Regions from separate parts of the Stenotrophomonas sp. AB1(2024) genome, predicted to be linked through region 2. Evidence: riboswitches for the same ligand, from Rfam matches in the RefSeq annotation. Region 2 holds a riboswitch; the other holds the start of a gene.
What was found. Region 2 has a riboswitch for glycine ahead of gcvP (aminomethyl-transferring glycine dehydrogenase). Riboswitches for the same ligand answer to the same signal wherever they lie in the genome.
Positions count from the first base shown of each region.

Region 1: linked by a shared signal. The riboswitch ahead of WIX41_RS07035 (trimeric intracellular cation channel family protein) and the one ahead of gcvP (aminomethyl-transferring glycine dehydrogenase) in region 2 are both predicted to bind glycine.

Region 1 is NZ_JBBHKO020000001.1:1,483,347-1,490,731, forward strand. Features, by position in the region: gene WIX41_RS07010 (glutathione S-transferase family protein) at 1-46, opposite strand, end outside; gene WIX41_RS07015 (NYN domain-containing protein) at 105-851, opposite strand; gene WIX41_RS07020 (NAD(P)/FAD-dependent oxidoreductase) at 1,020-2,309, shown strand; gene WIX41_RS07025 (hypothetical protein) at 2,359-2,676, opposite strand; gene WIX41_RS07030 (GIY-YIG nuclease family protein) at 2,731-2,991, opposite strand; glycine riboswitch at 3,036-3,118, shown strand; glycine riboswitch at 3,139-3,229, shown strand; gene WIX41_RS07035 (trimeric intracellular cation channel family protein) at 3,318-3,935, shown strand; gene WIX41_RS07040 (GNAT family N-acetyltransferase) at 3,960-4,445, opposite strand; gene WIX41_RS07045 (DUF1778 domain-containing protein) at 4,450-4,647, opposite strand; gene WIX41_RS07050 (3-deoxy-7-phosphoheptulonate synthase) at 4,708-5,781, opposite strand; gene groL (chaperonin GroEL) at 6,132-7,385, opposite strand, start outside.
Region 2 is NZ_JBBHKO020000001.1:3,139,979-3,147,363, reverse strand. Features, by position in the region: gene WIX41_RS14060 (multidrug effflux MFS transporter) at 1-1,128, opposite strand, end outside; glycine riboswitch at 1,412-1,513, shown strand; gene gcvP (aminomethyl-transferring glycine dehydrogenase) at 1,598-4,492, shown strand; gene WIX41_RS14050 (amino acid permease) at 4,921-6,315, opposite strand; gene WIX41_RS14045 (AraC family transcriptional regulator) at 6,401-7,111, opposite strand; gene WIX41_RS14040 (catalase) at 7,292-7,385, shown strand, end outside.

The DNA.
Region 1 (7,385 bases), 1.7 Mb from region 2:
CCTTGCGCACGTTGCTGGAATTTATCCGGCCCCAGATCTTCAGCATGTTGGTCTTCCCGGTGATTGATTTGCGCCGATACGATACGCCGATCGCTCCACCGGTGTTACCGCGCCTTCCTGGGAAGTGCGCGGACGTAGGTGGATTTGCCCTCTTTCTTCATGTCGAACAGGCCAGTGGCGGCGAGCAGTTCGCTGAGCTTGTTGTAGCCATAGTTGCGCGAGTCGAACGAGGCCTGGTTGCCGATCTGGCTGCCGACCGGACCCAGGTGCGACCAGCCGTCTTCGGCTTCGGCCGAGGTCACCGCGCGGCGCAGCATCTGCACCAGGCGGGTATCGCTGCGCAGTTCGGGGCCGGTCTTGCGTGGGCGGGTTTCCTCTGCATTCTGTTCCACTTCCGCATCCACCGCGTGGCTCTGCCCCAGCGCTTCAAGATAGGTGAACTTGGAGCAGGCGTTGACGAACGGCTCCGGCGTTTTCTTCTCACCAAACCCATACACCTTCACCCCGTCGGTCAGCAGGCGCATCACCAGCGGGGTGAAGTCGGCATCGCTGGACACGATCGCAAACCCATCCAGGTTGCGCGCGTACAGCATGTCCATCGCATCGATCACCATCGCCATGTCCGAGGCGTTCTTGCCGCGGCTGTAGGCGAACTGCTGGATGGGCCGGATCGCGTACTCATGCAGCACGCCCTCCCAGCCCTTCAACCGTGGACTCTTCCAGTTGCCATAGGCGCGGCGCACGTTGGCCACGCCGTAGCGCGCCACCTCGGCCAGCACCACGTCGATTTTCGAAGACGGTGCGTTGTCGGCATCGATCAGCAGGGCGATGCGCTTTTCCGGTTCGGTCATCTCAACCTCCAGGCAAGGAACGGATCGGCCGCCGGCAGGCGCGACGGCTGCTGAACCCAGTATCTGTCATCCACGTGAATATCGCGCGTCACATGCGACCATGTGTCGCTTCGCTTCGACCATGTTCCCATGGGGTCGGAAGGCCGGCCCCCGCCAAGGAGTCATTGCATGACCCGCGATTCCCTGCCCCACCTGGTCATCATCGGTGGCGGCTTCGCCGGCCTCTGGGCCACCCGCGCGCTGGCCAGCGCGCGCCTCCGCATCACCCTGGTGGACCGTCGCAACCACCATCTGTTCCAGCCCCTGCTGTACCAGGTCGCCACTGCCGGCCTGTCCGCGCCCGACATCGCCGCGCCGCTGCGCCACATCCTCGGCGACCAGCACAACGTGGAAGTGCGGCTGGGTGAGGTGACCTCCATCGACAAGGACAGCCGCCAGATCACCCTGGCCGATGGCAGCCAGCTGGGCTACGACACCCTCATGCTGTGCACCGGCGCCACCCACGCCTACTTTGGGCATGACCAGTGGGCCGCCGATGCCCCGGGCCTGAAGACCCTGGACGATGCCATCGCGCTGCGCCGCAAGCTGCTGCTGGCGTTCGAACGCGCCGAGGCCGAGCCCGATCCGGCGCGCAAGGCGGCGTGGCTCAGCTTCGCGGTGGTCGGCGGCGGCCCCACCGGGGTGGAACTGGCCGGCACGTTGGCCGAGATTGCGCGGCATACCCTGCGCAACGAGTTCCGCCACATCGATCCTGCCAGCGCCAAGGTGCGGCTGGTCGAAGCCGGCCCGCGCGTGCTGTCCAGTTTCCCCGAGGTGCTGTCGCTGAAGGCGCGGCGCCAGTTGGAGAAGCTGGGCGTGGAAGTGCTGACTGGCACAGCGGTGAGCAACATCAACGGCGAGGGCTTCCAGCTGGGCGGGCAGTTCGTTCCCGCGCGCACGGTGGTGTGGGCCGCCGGCGTGGCCGCCTCGCCGCTGGCGCGTACGCTGGAGGTGCCACTGGACCGCGCCGGGCGCGTGCCGGTGCAGCCCGATCTCACCCTGGCCGGGCACCCGGAGATCTTCGTCGCTGGCGACCTGGCCGCGCTGCAGCGGGCCGATGGCCGCCCGGTACCGGGCGTTGCGCCCGCCGCCAAGCAGATGGGCAAGCATGTGGCCACGATCATCCGCGCGCGGCTGGACGGCAAGCCGGCACCGGGGCCGTTCAAGTACCAGGACTTCGGCAACCTGGCCACGATCGGGCGCATGGCGGCCATCGTCCACCTGGGCCGGTTGCAGCTGTCGGGCGTGCTGGCCTGGTGGTTCTGGCTGGCCGCGCACGTGTTCTTCCTGATCGGGTTCCGCAACCGCATCGTGGTACTGCTCAACTGGGCCGTGGCGTACTGGAGCGGCCAGCGCAGCGCGCGGATCATCTTTGGTGATGACCAGGACGACCGGCGACCCGGGGCTCCAGGGCACTGACGGGGGCAGCGACGCAGGGCGTCGTTCCACCGGTCATCCGGTCATCCGGTCACGGGTCGTTGCCGGGAGCCAGACGCACATCCCAGGTGCACAGGTAGTCCGGGTCGGTGATGGTCAGCGCCATTGAGCGCAGCGTGTAGTCGCCCGGCGCCGCTGGCGTGTAGTGGTCCAGCGTGGGCGGCAGGAACACTTCCTGGCCGTCCAGCGCGCTGGCCAGCACCACGCCCTCCTCGTCATTGATACGCAGTACCTCGCCTGCCAGCTGCCGGTGTTCCAGCGCGTTGCCGTCGGCGTCCAGGTAGGTGATGCCGGCAAGAACGGTCTTGCCGATCATGCTGTGCGCCTTGCGTGGGTCGATATCGGTCATTGCAGGGGCCGGGCGGTGGAAATCACACCATACAGTGCCGGGCAGGGTCCGGCGCTACGGTTGCTGCAGCCATGCCAGCTTGCGTGCACGTGGCTGACGCTTGAGCTCGCATTCGGCCTTCGATGCCGCCGACCGGTCGGGGTAGGCGCGCATGGCCAGCACCCTCACCGGCGGGTTGGCGCGGGTGTAGCGCGCCCCTTTGCCGCACAGGTGGGCCTGGAAGCGGGCGTCCACGTCGTTGCTGATGCCGGCGTAATACGTGCCGTTGCGGCATTCCAGCAGGTATACAAACCAGGGGGCAGGTTCAGCGGGCATACCAGGATTATCCACCGGCGCGGGGGCGCTGGCTGTTAGAATCCACTCCGGATGCAGGAGAGAGGCGCCGCGCTGGCGCCCGCCGAAGGCGCAGGCTCCCATAATCGCTCAGGCCGGTGGCTCGATAGGCCACCAACCATGCATCCAACACGCCGATCTGGAGAGAGGTCTTCAATGACCCGCCGAAGGGGCACGTGGCCTGGCCACTGAACTCTCAGGCAAAAGGACAGCGGGAGCGGCAACGGAACCCCACCCCACGACAGTGCTGCGGCGCTGGCGTGGTGCGTGCGCGCTTCCGCCCTGCCCGCCCCACCCGGAGCCGTCGCATGTTGCTGTCCCTGATCTACCTCATCGCCATTTCCGCCGAAGCCATGACCGGCGCGCTGTCTGCCGGGCGGCGGCGGATGGACCTGTTCGGCGTGGTCATCATCGCCTGCGTCACCGCCCTCGGCGGTGGCTCGCTGCGCGACATCGTGCTGGGCCACTACCCGCTGGGCTGGGTGAAGCATCCGGAATACCTGGGCTTCACCATCTGCGCGGCGCTGATCGCCACCTGGGTGGCGCGCTGGATGCACCACTTCCGCCGTACCTTCCTGGTGCTCGATGGCCTGGGGCTGATCTGCTTCACGCTGATCGGCTGTGCGGTGGCGCGCGACGGCGGCCACGCGGTGCCGATCGTGCTGATCGCCGGCATGCTCACCGGCGCCTTCGGCGGCGTGCTGCGCGATGTGCTGTGCAATGAAGTGCCACTGATCTTCCAGAAGGAACTGTACGCGGTGATCACCCTGCTCACCGGCGCCGCGTGGCTGGGCCTGCTCGAACTGGGCATATCGCTCAATGCCGCCACCCTGTGGTGCCTGGGCGGCGGCTTCGCGTTCCGCCTGCTGGCCATCCACTTCAAGTGGGAGATGCCGAAGTTCGTGTACCGCGACGAGGTGCATTAGCGCGTACCGACCAACGGTCGGTACCTACCTTCGGTGAGTGAGGGGCAGCATCAGCGTGAGAGGCTGAATCGGTGAAGCGATGAAACCGTGCTTGAGATAGAACGCCTTGGCGGGCTCATCGAGGGCATGGCAGAGCAACGCACGGGCTCCGACCTGGCCGCACGCCTGCAGCGCACGTAGCACGGCATCCTTCAACAAGCCCTGGCCAATGCCTTGCCCAGCCCTGTCCGCATGTACCGCCAGCCGCCCCAACACGATGACCGGGATGGGATCGGGCATGTTGCGGCGGATTCGTCCGGGAACGGCTTCATGCACCATCGAACCGACTGAGAGCGCGCAGTAGCCGACAACGCGATGCTGCTCATCGCAGGCGACGAAGCATCGTGATGCGCCGGATGCCTGGTTCTGGCGTGCGCGTTCAAGCAGCCATTTCGCCAGGGCTGGGGTGCTGCAGCGGAAGTCATCCAGCAGATGGCCGGCATGCAGCGGCGTTGGAGCGGAGAGCCACAAGGGCTCACCGTTCCCAAGGCGCTGGCGTGCTCAGCAACCGGCGCAGCGCCGGGTTGTCTTCCAGCGGCGCGTCCAGCAGCGCGTCCAGCAGCGCGTTGAAGCGCTGCAGCTGTTCAGCGTTCAACGTGAACTGCATCTGGTCGGCCAGCACCTCGCGTGCCCTGTCGCATGCGGCGTCCAGGATGAACTCGGTGCGATTCACACCACCTCCCGGTAGAGCTGATCTTTCGTGGAGCCGGCCGGCGGCCGGCTCCCTACGGGGTCAAGCCGCCTCGGACAGACGCCGCGCGCGCCGCGCACGCACGGCTTCGGCCAGCGATTCGAGCACAGCCAGCGAACTGTCCCAGCCGATGCACCCGTCGGTGATGCTCTGGCCGTAGATCAGCGGCTGGCCCTCCACCAGATCCTGGCGACCAGCCACCAGGTGGCTCTCCACCATCACCCCGACGATGCGCTCTTCGCCTGCGGCCAGCTGCGCATTGATGTCGGCAATCACCTTCGGCTGGTTCTCTGGATTCTTGCTGCTGTTGGCATGGCTGGCATCGATCATCAGCCGTGCCGGCAGCTGCGCCTTGACCAGGGTCTGGCTGGCCGCGTCCACGCTGGCCGCATCGAAGTTGGGCACCTTGCCGCCACGCAGGATCACGTGGCAATCCGGGTTGCCGGCCGTGGCAACAATGGCCGTGTCGCCCTGCTTGGTCACCGACAGGAAATGATGTGGGTTGGACGCCGCGCCCACCGCATCGGCGGCGATCTTGATGTTGCCGTCGGTACCGTTCTTGAAGCCGACCGGGCACGACAGCCCCGACGCCAGCTCGCGATGCACCTGGCTTTCAGTGGTACGCGCACCGATCGCGCCCCAGGCCACCAGGTCGGCGATGTACTGCGGCGAGATCACATCGAGGAATTCAACGCCGGCAGGCAGGCCCAGCTTGTTGATGTCGCGCAGCAGGCCGCGGGCAACGCGCAGGCCCTTGTTGATCTGGAAGCTGCCATCCAGGTCCGGGTCGTTGATCAGGCCTTTCCAGCCCACGGTGGTACGCGGCTTTTCGAAGTACACGCGCATGACGATTTCCAGCTCACCAGCGTAGGCATCGCGCAGCGGCTTGAGGCGCTGGGCGTATTCGATCGCGGCCACCGGATCGTGGATCGAGCACGGGCCGATCACCACCGCCAGGCGGTCGTCGCGGCCGTGCAGGATCTCGTGCAGTGCTGCACGCGAGGAACTGACCGTGGATGAGGCTTCGTCGTCGCAGGGCAGCATCGACAGCAGCTGTGCCGGCGGGGTCAACGGTTCGATCTTGCGGATGCGCAGGTCGTCGGTATGGGGGGGCATGGGGGTGTCTCCTGGAAGGTAGGGGTCCCCAGCGCGGCGGCAACAAAAAAGCCGCCAGGTGCGCTGGCGGCTTTCGGGAATGCGTCTGAAGCTTTCTTCAGGGTGAGCGCATGCCTTCCTCCGCCGGTGGCTTCGGAAAGTAATACCAAAAGTAGGAATTGGCGTGGCGTGCGTTCATTGGGGAGTATTGATATCACAGGGGTTTGGGGCTGCCAACTGTTTCATTCGCAACTGCGGATGCAGGTTCAGCTCCTGCCATGCAATACAAAAAAAAGAACCCCGCCTTTCGGCGGGGTTCCTGTGGTGCACCTACCGGACCGATGTCTGCCGGCCGGTGGCCGGCGCCGACATCAGAAATCCATGCCGCCCATGCCACCCATGCCGCCCATACCGCCGCCTGCTGCGCCGGCGCCGTCGTCCTTCTTCGGCGCTTCGGCAACCATGGCTTCGGTGGTGATCATCAGGCCGGCGATCGAGGCGGCGTTCTGCAGGGCAGAACGGGTCACCTTGGTCGGGTCCAGGATGCCAAAGGCCAGCATGTCGCCGAATTCGCCGTTGGCAGCGTTGTAGCCGTAGCTGCCGGTGCCTTCCTTGACCTTGTTGACGATCACGGACGGCTCTTCGCCGGCGTTGGCGACGATTTCACGCAGCGGGGCTTCCATCGCGCGCAGGGCGATCTGGATGCCGTGGTTCTGGTCTTCGTTGGCACCCTTCAGGCCAGCCAGCGCGGTGACCGCACGCACCAGGGCAACACCGCCGCCCGGCACCACGCCTTCTTCGACCGCTGCACGGGTAGCGTGCAGGGCGTCGTCGACGCGGTCCTTCTTTTCCTTCATTTCGATTTCGGTCGACGCACCCACCTTGATCACCGCAACACCGCCGGCCAGCTTGGCCACGCGTTCCTGCAGCTTCTCACGATCGTAATCCGACGAGGTGTCTTCGATCTGGGTCTTGATGCGGGCCACGCGCGATTCCACGGCAGCCTTGTCGCCCTGGCCGTCGATGATCGTGGTGTTTTCCTTGGAAACCTGCACCTTCTTGGCGCGGCCCAGGTCGGCGATGGTCGCCTTCTCCAGCGACAGGCCGATCTCTTCGGAGATCACGGTGCCGCCGGTCAGCACGGCCATGTCTTCCAGCATCGCCTTGCGGCGGTCGCCGAAGCCCGGTGCCTTGACGGCCACGACCTTGACGATGCCACGGATGGTGTTGACCACCAGGGTCGCCAGCGCTTCGCCTTCGACTTCTTCAGCAACGATCAGCAGCGGCTTGCCGGCCTTGGCGACGCCTTCCAGCACCGGCAGCAGGTCGCGCACGTTGGAGATCTTCTTGTCGTGCAGCAGGATGAACGGGTCGTCCAGGTCGGCGGTCTGCGCCTGCTGGTTGTTGATGAAGTACGGGGACAGGTAGCCGCGGTCGAACTGCATGCCCTTGACCACGTCCAGCTCGTTTTCGAGACCCGAGCCTTCTTCAACGGTGATCACGCCTTCCTTGCCGACTTCACGCATCGCTTCGGCGATGATGTTGCCGATCGACTCGTCCGAGTTGGCCGAGATCGTGCCGACCTGGGCAATCGCCTTGTCGTCAGCGGTGGGCTTGGAGATGTT
Region 2 (7,385 bases):
GGCCAGGTGCAGCGGCGTGCTGCTCAGCATCGGCGAAATCACCCCGGCCACCACCGTGTTGATCATCAGCTGGATGAACATCTGCATGGACGAGGCCAGCCCGCGCTGGTGCGGGTACATGTCCAGCACCGCCAGCGCCAGGATCGGGAAGATCAGCGCCATGCCCACGCCGCCGATGAAGATCGGCAGCACCGCCCACGGCAGCGCGATCTGGCCCACCGCCAGCACGTAGGCCAGGTTGACCAGCGCCGACACCGCGCACAGGCTGAAACCGATCCCCACCTGCCGCGCTGCGGTGATCCGCCCGGCCATGCGCCCGGACAGGAACGAACCCATGGTCATGCCGCCGATGGTGGGAATGAACAGCCAGGCAAAGCCGCCCTCGTCCAGGTGCAGGTGCTGCATCACGAACACCGGTGCGGAGGCGACGTACAGGAAAATGCCGGAGAAATTGAACGCACCGGCCGCAGCCAGGCGCAACAGGCGCGGGTTGGTGCCCATCTGCAGGTAGCTGCGCAGCAGCGCGCGGGTGGACAGCGGCGTGCGTGCTTCAACCGGGTGGGTTTCCGGCAGCCACTTGCCGGTGGCCACCAGCAACACCAGCGCAAACACCACCAGGAACCAGAAGATCAACGGCCAGTCACCGCCGCCGAGCAGGATCCAACCGCCGATGATCGGCGCGATGGCCGGGGCAATGCCGAAGATCATCGACACCTGGCTCATCAGCCGCTGCGCGTCGGCGCCGTGGTACAGATCGCGGATCACTGCGCGGCCCACGATCACGCCCACGCCGGCAGTGACGCCCTGCAGCGCGCGGAACACCAGCAGCGTGGTCAGGTCGCGCGACAACGCACAGCCGATCGAGGCCGCAATGAACAGCACCAGCCCGCCCAGGATCACCCGGCGGCGACCGAACGCGTCCGACAGCGGGCCGTGCGCCAGGCTCATCAGGCCGTAGAACAGCAGGTACACGCTGACCGTCTGCTGCACCGCCACCTGGTCGACCTGCATGCGCTCGCCCAGCAGCAGGAACGCAGGGAAGATGGTGTCGATCGAGAACGGGCCGAACATGGCCAGGCCGGCAAGCAGCAGGGCCAGGCGGCGGGTGGAGGGTGAGGCGGGTGTCATCGGGTCTTCCGTCAGCGGCCGTGCGCGAACGCACGCAAGGCGCCGGCCGCAGCCTGCGGTGGCGCCTGATGAATACGAGGATCCGGCCATGATAGGCCGTCCGCCTGCCTGGCACCATGCCCGGCGGTCGGTTACGGACCGGTCTGCGCCCCCTGTTCATGTGCCGGACGGGCGTTGCCAGCAAGGCCGCTGGGCTATAATTGCCGGGCTACATGGTGGGAGAAGCGGACACCCCGCTGCCGAAGGCGCAACGCCCGTAATCGCTCAGGCCCGATACCACCCGCACCAAAACTCTGGAGAGACCGGCCAGTGCCGGCGCCGAAGGGGCACGAAGCACGCAGCCGCGCGCTTCCAAACTCTCAGGCAAAAGGACAGAGGGGCACCCAGGAAGACCGCAGGGTCCGGTGGATCGTTGTCGCCCACGACACGCCCCGTCCGCGCTTCCGAACGTGCGTGCCCACTCTTTTGGATGCCAGCCATGTCCCAGACCCGCCCCTCAACGGCCGCCCCTACCCTGCGCGAGCTTGAACACCACCACGCGTTCGTCGAACGCCACATCGGCCCCAACGACGCCGAAATCGCGCAGATGCTCGACGTGGTCGGCCACGCCTCGCTGGACGCACTGACCGACGCCATCGTGCCGTCCGGGATCAAGTCGCCTGCCGCGCTGGCGCTGCCCGGCTCGCTGACCGAAGTGGAAGCGCTGGCCAAGATCCGCACCATCGCCGACCGGAACCAGGTGTTCCGCACCTTCATCGGCCAGGGCTACTACGGCACCCTCACCCCGAACGTCATCCTGCGCAACGTGCTGGAAAACCCGGCATGGTACACCGCCTACACCCCGTACCAGGCCGAGATCTCGCAGGGCCGCATGGAAGCGCTGATCAACTTCCAGACCCTGTGCGCCGACCTGACCGGCATGGAGATCGCCAACGCCTCGCTGCTGGATGAAGCCACCGCCGCCGCCGAAGCGATGACCCTGGCCAAGCGTTCGGCCAAGTCCAAGTCCGACACCTTCTTCGTGCACGACGCCGTGCACCCGCAGACGCTGGAACTGCTGCGCACCCGCGCCGAGCCGATGGGCATCGTGCTGCGCGTGGGCACCCCGGCCGAAGCGCTGGAAGCGGACGCCTACGGCGTGCTGCTGCAGTACCCGGACACCTTCGGCCATATCGGCGATTACAAGGCACTGGCCGATGCCGTGCACGCGCGCGGCGGCCTGGTCGCCGTAGCCACCGACCTGCTCGCGCTGACCCTGATCGCCGCCCCCGGCGAATGGGGTGCGGACATCGTGGTGGGCAACTCGCAGCGCTTCGGCGTGCCGTTCGGCTTTGGCGGCCCGCATGCGGCCTTCATGGCCTGCCGCGATGCCTACAAGCGCTCGATGCCGGGCCGCCTGATCGGCGTGTCAGTCGACGCGCAGGGCAACGCCGCCTACCGCCTCACCCTGCAGACCCGCGAGCAGCACATCCGCCGCGAGAAGGCCACCTCCAACATCTGTACCGCGCAGGTGCTGCTGGCGGTGATGGCCTCGATGTATGCCGTGTACCACGGCCCGGATGGCCTGACCCGCATCGCCCGCCGCACCCACCGCCTGGCCGCGATCCTGGCCGCGGCGCTGCGCAATGCCGGCATCAACGTCGGCGAGCAGTTCTTCGACACCCTGCACGTCAAGGACATCGACGCCAAGGCGATCCACGCCAAGGCCGCCGCCGCGCGCATCAACCTGCGCGCGATCGACAGCGAAGCGGTCAGCATCAGCCTGGATGAGACCACCACCCGCGCCGACATCGTCGCGCTGGGTCAGCTGTTTGGTACCAGCGTGGATGTGGAAGCGCTGGACGCTGCCACCGCCGACGCCCTGCCGGCTGGCCTGGTGCGCACCAGCGCGTTCCTGACCCACCCGGTGTTCAATACCCACCACAGCGAACACGAGCTGCTGCGTTACCTGCGCTCGCTGGCCGACAAGGACCTGGCAATGGATCGCACCATGATCCCGCTGGGCAGCTGCACCATGAAGCTCAACGCCACTGCCGAGATGATCCCGGTGACCTGGCCGGAGTTCGCCAACATCCACCCGCTGGCCCCGGCCGACCAGGCACTTGGCTACAAGGAACTGATCGACGGGCTGGAAGCGATGCTGGTCGAGTGCACCGGCTACGACGCGGTGAGCCTGCAGCCGAACTCCGGCGCGCAGGGCGAATACGCCGGCCTGCTGGCGATCCGCGCCTACCACCGCTCGCGCGGCGAAGGCCATCGCGATGTCTGCCTGATTCCCGATTCGGCGCACGGTACCAACCCGGCCTCCGCACAGATGTGCGGCATGAAGGTGGTGGTGACCAAGACCGACGGCAACGGCAATGTCGACGTGGACGACATCCGCATCAACGCCGAGAAGTACAGCGACCGCCTGGCCGCGATCATGATGACCTACCCCTCCACGCACGGCGTGTTCGAGGAAGAAGTCGTCGAGATCTGCGAGATCATCCACAAGCATGGCGGCCAGGTGTACACCGACGGCGCCAACATGAACGCCCTGGTCGGCGTGGCCAAGCCCGGCAAGTGGGGCTCGGACGTGTCGCACCTGAACCTGCACAAGACCTTCTGCATTCCGCACGGCGGCGGCGGCCCCGGCGTGGGCCCGTGCGCGGTCAAGTCGCACCTTGCCCCGTTCCTGCCGGGCAAGCTGGGCGACAACGGCCCGGTGGGCATGGTCAGCGCGGCCAGCTTCGGCAGCGCCTCGATCCTGCCGATCAGCTGGATGTACATCACGCTGATGGGTACCGAAGGCCTGCGCAAGGCCACCCAGGTGGCCCTGCTCAACGCCAACTACATCGCCAAGCGTCTGGCCCCGCACTTCAAGACCTTGTACACCGGCCGCAACGGGCTGGTGGCGCACGAGTGCATCCTGGACGTGCGCCCGCTGGAGAAGACCTCGGGCGTGGGCGCTGAAGACGTGGCCAAGCGGCTGATCGACTTCGGCTTCCATGCGCCGACCCTGAGCTTCCCGGTGGCCGGCACGCTGATGGTGGAGCCGACCGAAAGCGAATCGCTGCACGAGCTGGACCGCTTCATCAACGCGATGATCCAGATCCGCGAGGAGATCGCCGCGATCGAAGACGGCCGCCTGGACCGCGAAGACAACCCGCTCAAGCACGCCCCGCACACCGCCACGGCGGTATCGGCCAGCGAGTGGTCGCATGCCTACCCGCGCGAACTGGCGGCCTTCCCGCTGGCCAGCCTGCGCCAGCAGAAGTACTGGCCGCCGGTGGCACGCGTGGACAACGTGTACGGCGACAAGAACGTGATGTGCGCCTGCATCCCAGTGGACGCGTACAAGGAAGACGAGGGCGTGGAGGTCTGATCCTTCTGCCCGGTTGAAACGAAGACGGCCCGCGCAAGCGGGCCGTTTTTGTTGGCAATGCTCGCATCGCATCCGTAGAGCCACGCCGCGCCCCATGACCGGCGTGCGCCATTTCGATGAACGCATCGCCACGCGCCCATTTCTGGCCGCAGGGCACGGGACATGCTTCGGTAGCGTGGCTGCTCTTCGTTTCAGGGTCATGAACCCTGACCCGTGTCTTCGGCCGGCTCCACACGTCGGGCGGTTGCGTTGCGCCGCGTTGATGTGGCTTCGGACGCTTGTGCCGCGCTGCGCGCGGTAGCCACGCAGGGCGTGGCTCTACACCGACCGCTACGTAACGGGTCAGCATCAGAACAAGAGCCGTTTCCGTCAATCACGCGCCAGCGGGGCGGCGCCCCATTCAAGCAGAAGTTCGCACATCTCTCGTTTCAGCAGTCCGCGCGATTCCGCCGCACGCGCCGTGCGATTTCGCTGGTGATGGCGATGATCGCGGTCAGCGCAGCCATCGACAGGAACTGGATGCGGGTTTCCGCTTCGGACAGCAGCAGGCCGAAAATCAGCGCCAGCACGCACAGCCCGAACAGGGTCAGGTACGGGTAGCCGGCCATGCGGAACGGCAGGCGCGCGCCGGTCTTGTTGGCGCGATTGCGCAGGATCAGCTGCGACAGCAGCGACATGGTCCACACCAGCAGGCAGGTGGAGCCGACGATGTTCAGCAGCACCGGCAACACCTTGCCCGGAAACACCAGCTCCATCACCGTGGCCGCGAAGCCGAACAGCACGCTGGCCAGCACCGCAATGATCGGCACCTGGCGCGGGTCGGTCCAGCCCAGTACCGCCGGTGCCTCCTGGCGACGCGCCAGCGAATACATCATGCGCGAGGCGCCATACAGGTTGGCATTGAGCGCCGACAACAGCGCGATCACCGCGATCAACGTGATGGCGGTGGCTGCGCCCGGGATGTTGGCCATCTGCAGCACGGCGGCGAATGGCGACTTCAGCCCTTCGCTGGTCCACGGTACCACCGCGATGATCACGCTCAGCGAACCGATGTAGAACACCAGGATGCGCCAGGCCACGGTACGGATGGCGCGCGCGATGCTGCGTTCGGGATCTTCGGTTTCGGCCGCGGCCACCGCCACGATTTCGGTGCCGCCGAAGGCAAACACCACCACCAGCAGCGCTGCGCCGATGCCGGCCAGGCCCTTGGGCGCAAACCCACCGTGTTCGGTGAAGTTGCTCAGGCCCGGCGAAGCCACGTCCGGCAGCCAGCCCATCAGCAGGGCCACGCCGATCAGGATGAAGCCGATGATCGCGGCGACCTTGAGGATGGCGAACCAGAACTCGAATTCGCCGAAGTTCTTCACCCCCAGCAGGTTGATCGCGGTGAAGAACAGCATGAAGGCCAGGGCCGCCATCGGTACCGGAATCACCGGCCACACCGTGGCCAGCAGGCCGGCCGCACCGACCGCTTCGGCGGCGATCACGATCACCAGCTGCACCCACCAGAGCCAGCCGACGGTGGCTCCGGCGGTGGCGCCCATGGCGTCGGCGGCATACACCGAAAACGCGCCGCTGGTCGGCTTGGCTGCCGCCATTTCGCCCAGCGCATTCATCACGATGATCACCAGCGCGCCGGCCACCAGGTAGGACAGCAATACCGCCGGGCCTGCCGTCTGCACGCCCACGCCGGAGCCCAGGAACAGGCCGGCGCCGATCGCGCTGCCCAGCCCCATCATGATCAGCTGGCGGGGCTTGAGCGCGTGCTCCAGGCGGGAATGGGGGGAGGTTGCGGAAGAGGCCGGAGTCTGGGATGCGGGCATCGGAATCGAATGGCGGGCAACAGGTGCGACACCATACCTTGTCCAGCCGGCGGACGGGATAGGCCGAACGCCCTTGCCCCTGTAATCAGGGCTCGGCACGCCCCGCGATTTGGGCGCGATAGGCCCGCGGCGACACCCCGACTTCGGCCTTGAACTTGCGGGTGAACGCGCTCTGGTCGGTGAAGCCGCAGGCCTGGCCGATGCTGGCGATGGTGTCGCTGCCATGCAGCAGATGCACTGCCATCTGGATGCGCAGGCGGGTCAGCACCTGCTGCGGGGTCATCTGGAACACTTTGCGGAAGGTGCGCTCCAGCTTGGAGAGCGAAAAGCCGGTGATGTCCAGCAGAGTCTGCATGCGCACGTTCTCGGCGTAATGCGCGTTCAGGTGCGCCAGTGCCAGCCGCAGCTGCTCGTACTGGGTACCCAGGCTGTCTTTCTGGCCGAGATCGCGCGAGATGCCGATCAGGCCACGGATCTGGCCTTCCACCAGCAACGGCCGCTTGCAGGTCAGGCACCAGCCCGGCTCGCGGTTGGCAAACAGGTGCAGCTCCATCAGGTTCTCGATCACCTTGCCGGCCAGCACCTGCGCATCCTGCGTGGCGTAGTCCGCGCCCAGCCCGGTCGGGTAGATTTCGGCTGCGGTGCGCCCGATCACCTCTTTGCGCGACTTCAGCCCCAGCCGCCGCAGCATGGTCTGGTTGATGTGCGTATAGCGCCCGTCGCGGTCCTTCATGAAGAACAGCACGTCGGGGATCGCATCGAACAAGGCTTCGATGTCGGCAGGTTCAACGCGCATGCGGGGGTGGCAGAAGGAAGGACACGCTGCCAAGGATACCTGCCTGGCCGCTGCTGCCAATCGTCCAACCGCCGGGGTGTGAAGCGCAGGTGCAAGCGGACGCCGAATCTCCGACCGGCGATTAACGCCCCCGCCGCCACTGTGAGGCGTTCAATCCCCCTGCCAGCCCGGAGTCACCTGATGGCCACCAGCAAGCCCCGCACCAGACCCGCCCCGCCCGCCGACCGCCGTGGCGACGGCGACGAACTGCACCAGCGCGCCGGCGGTGGCCACC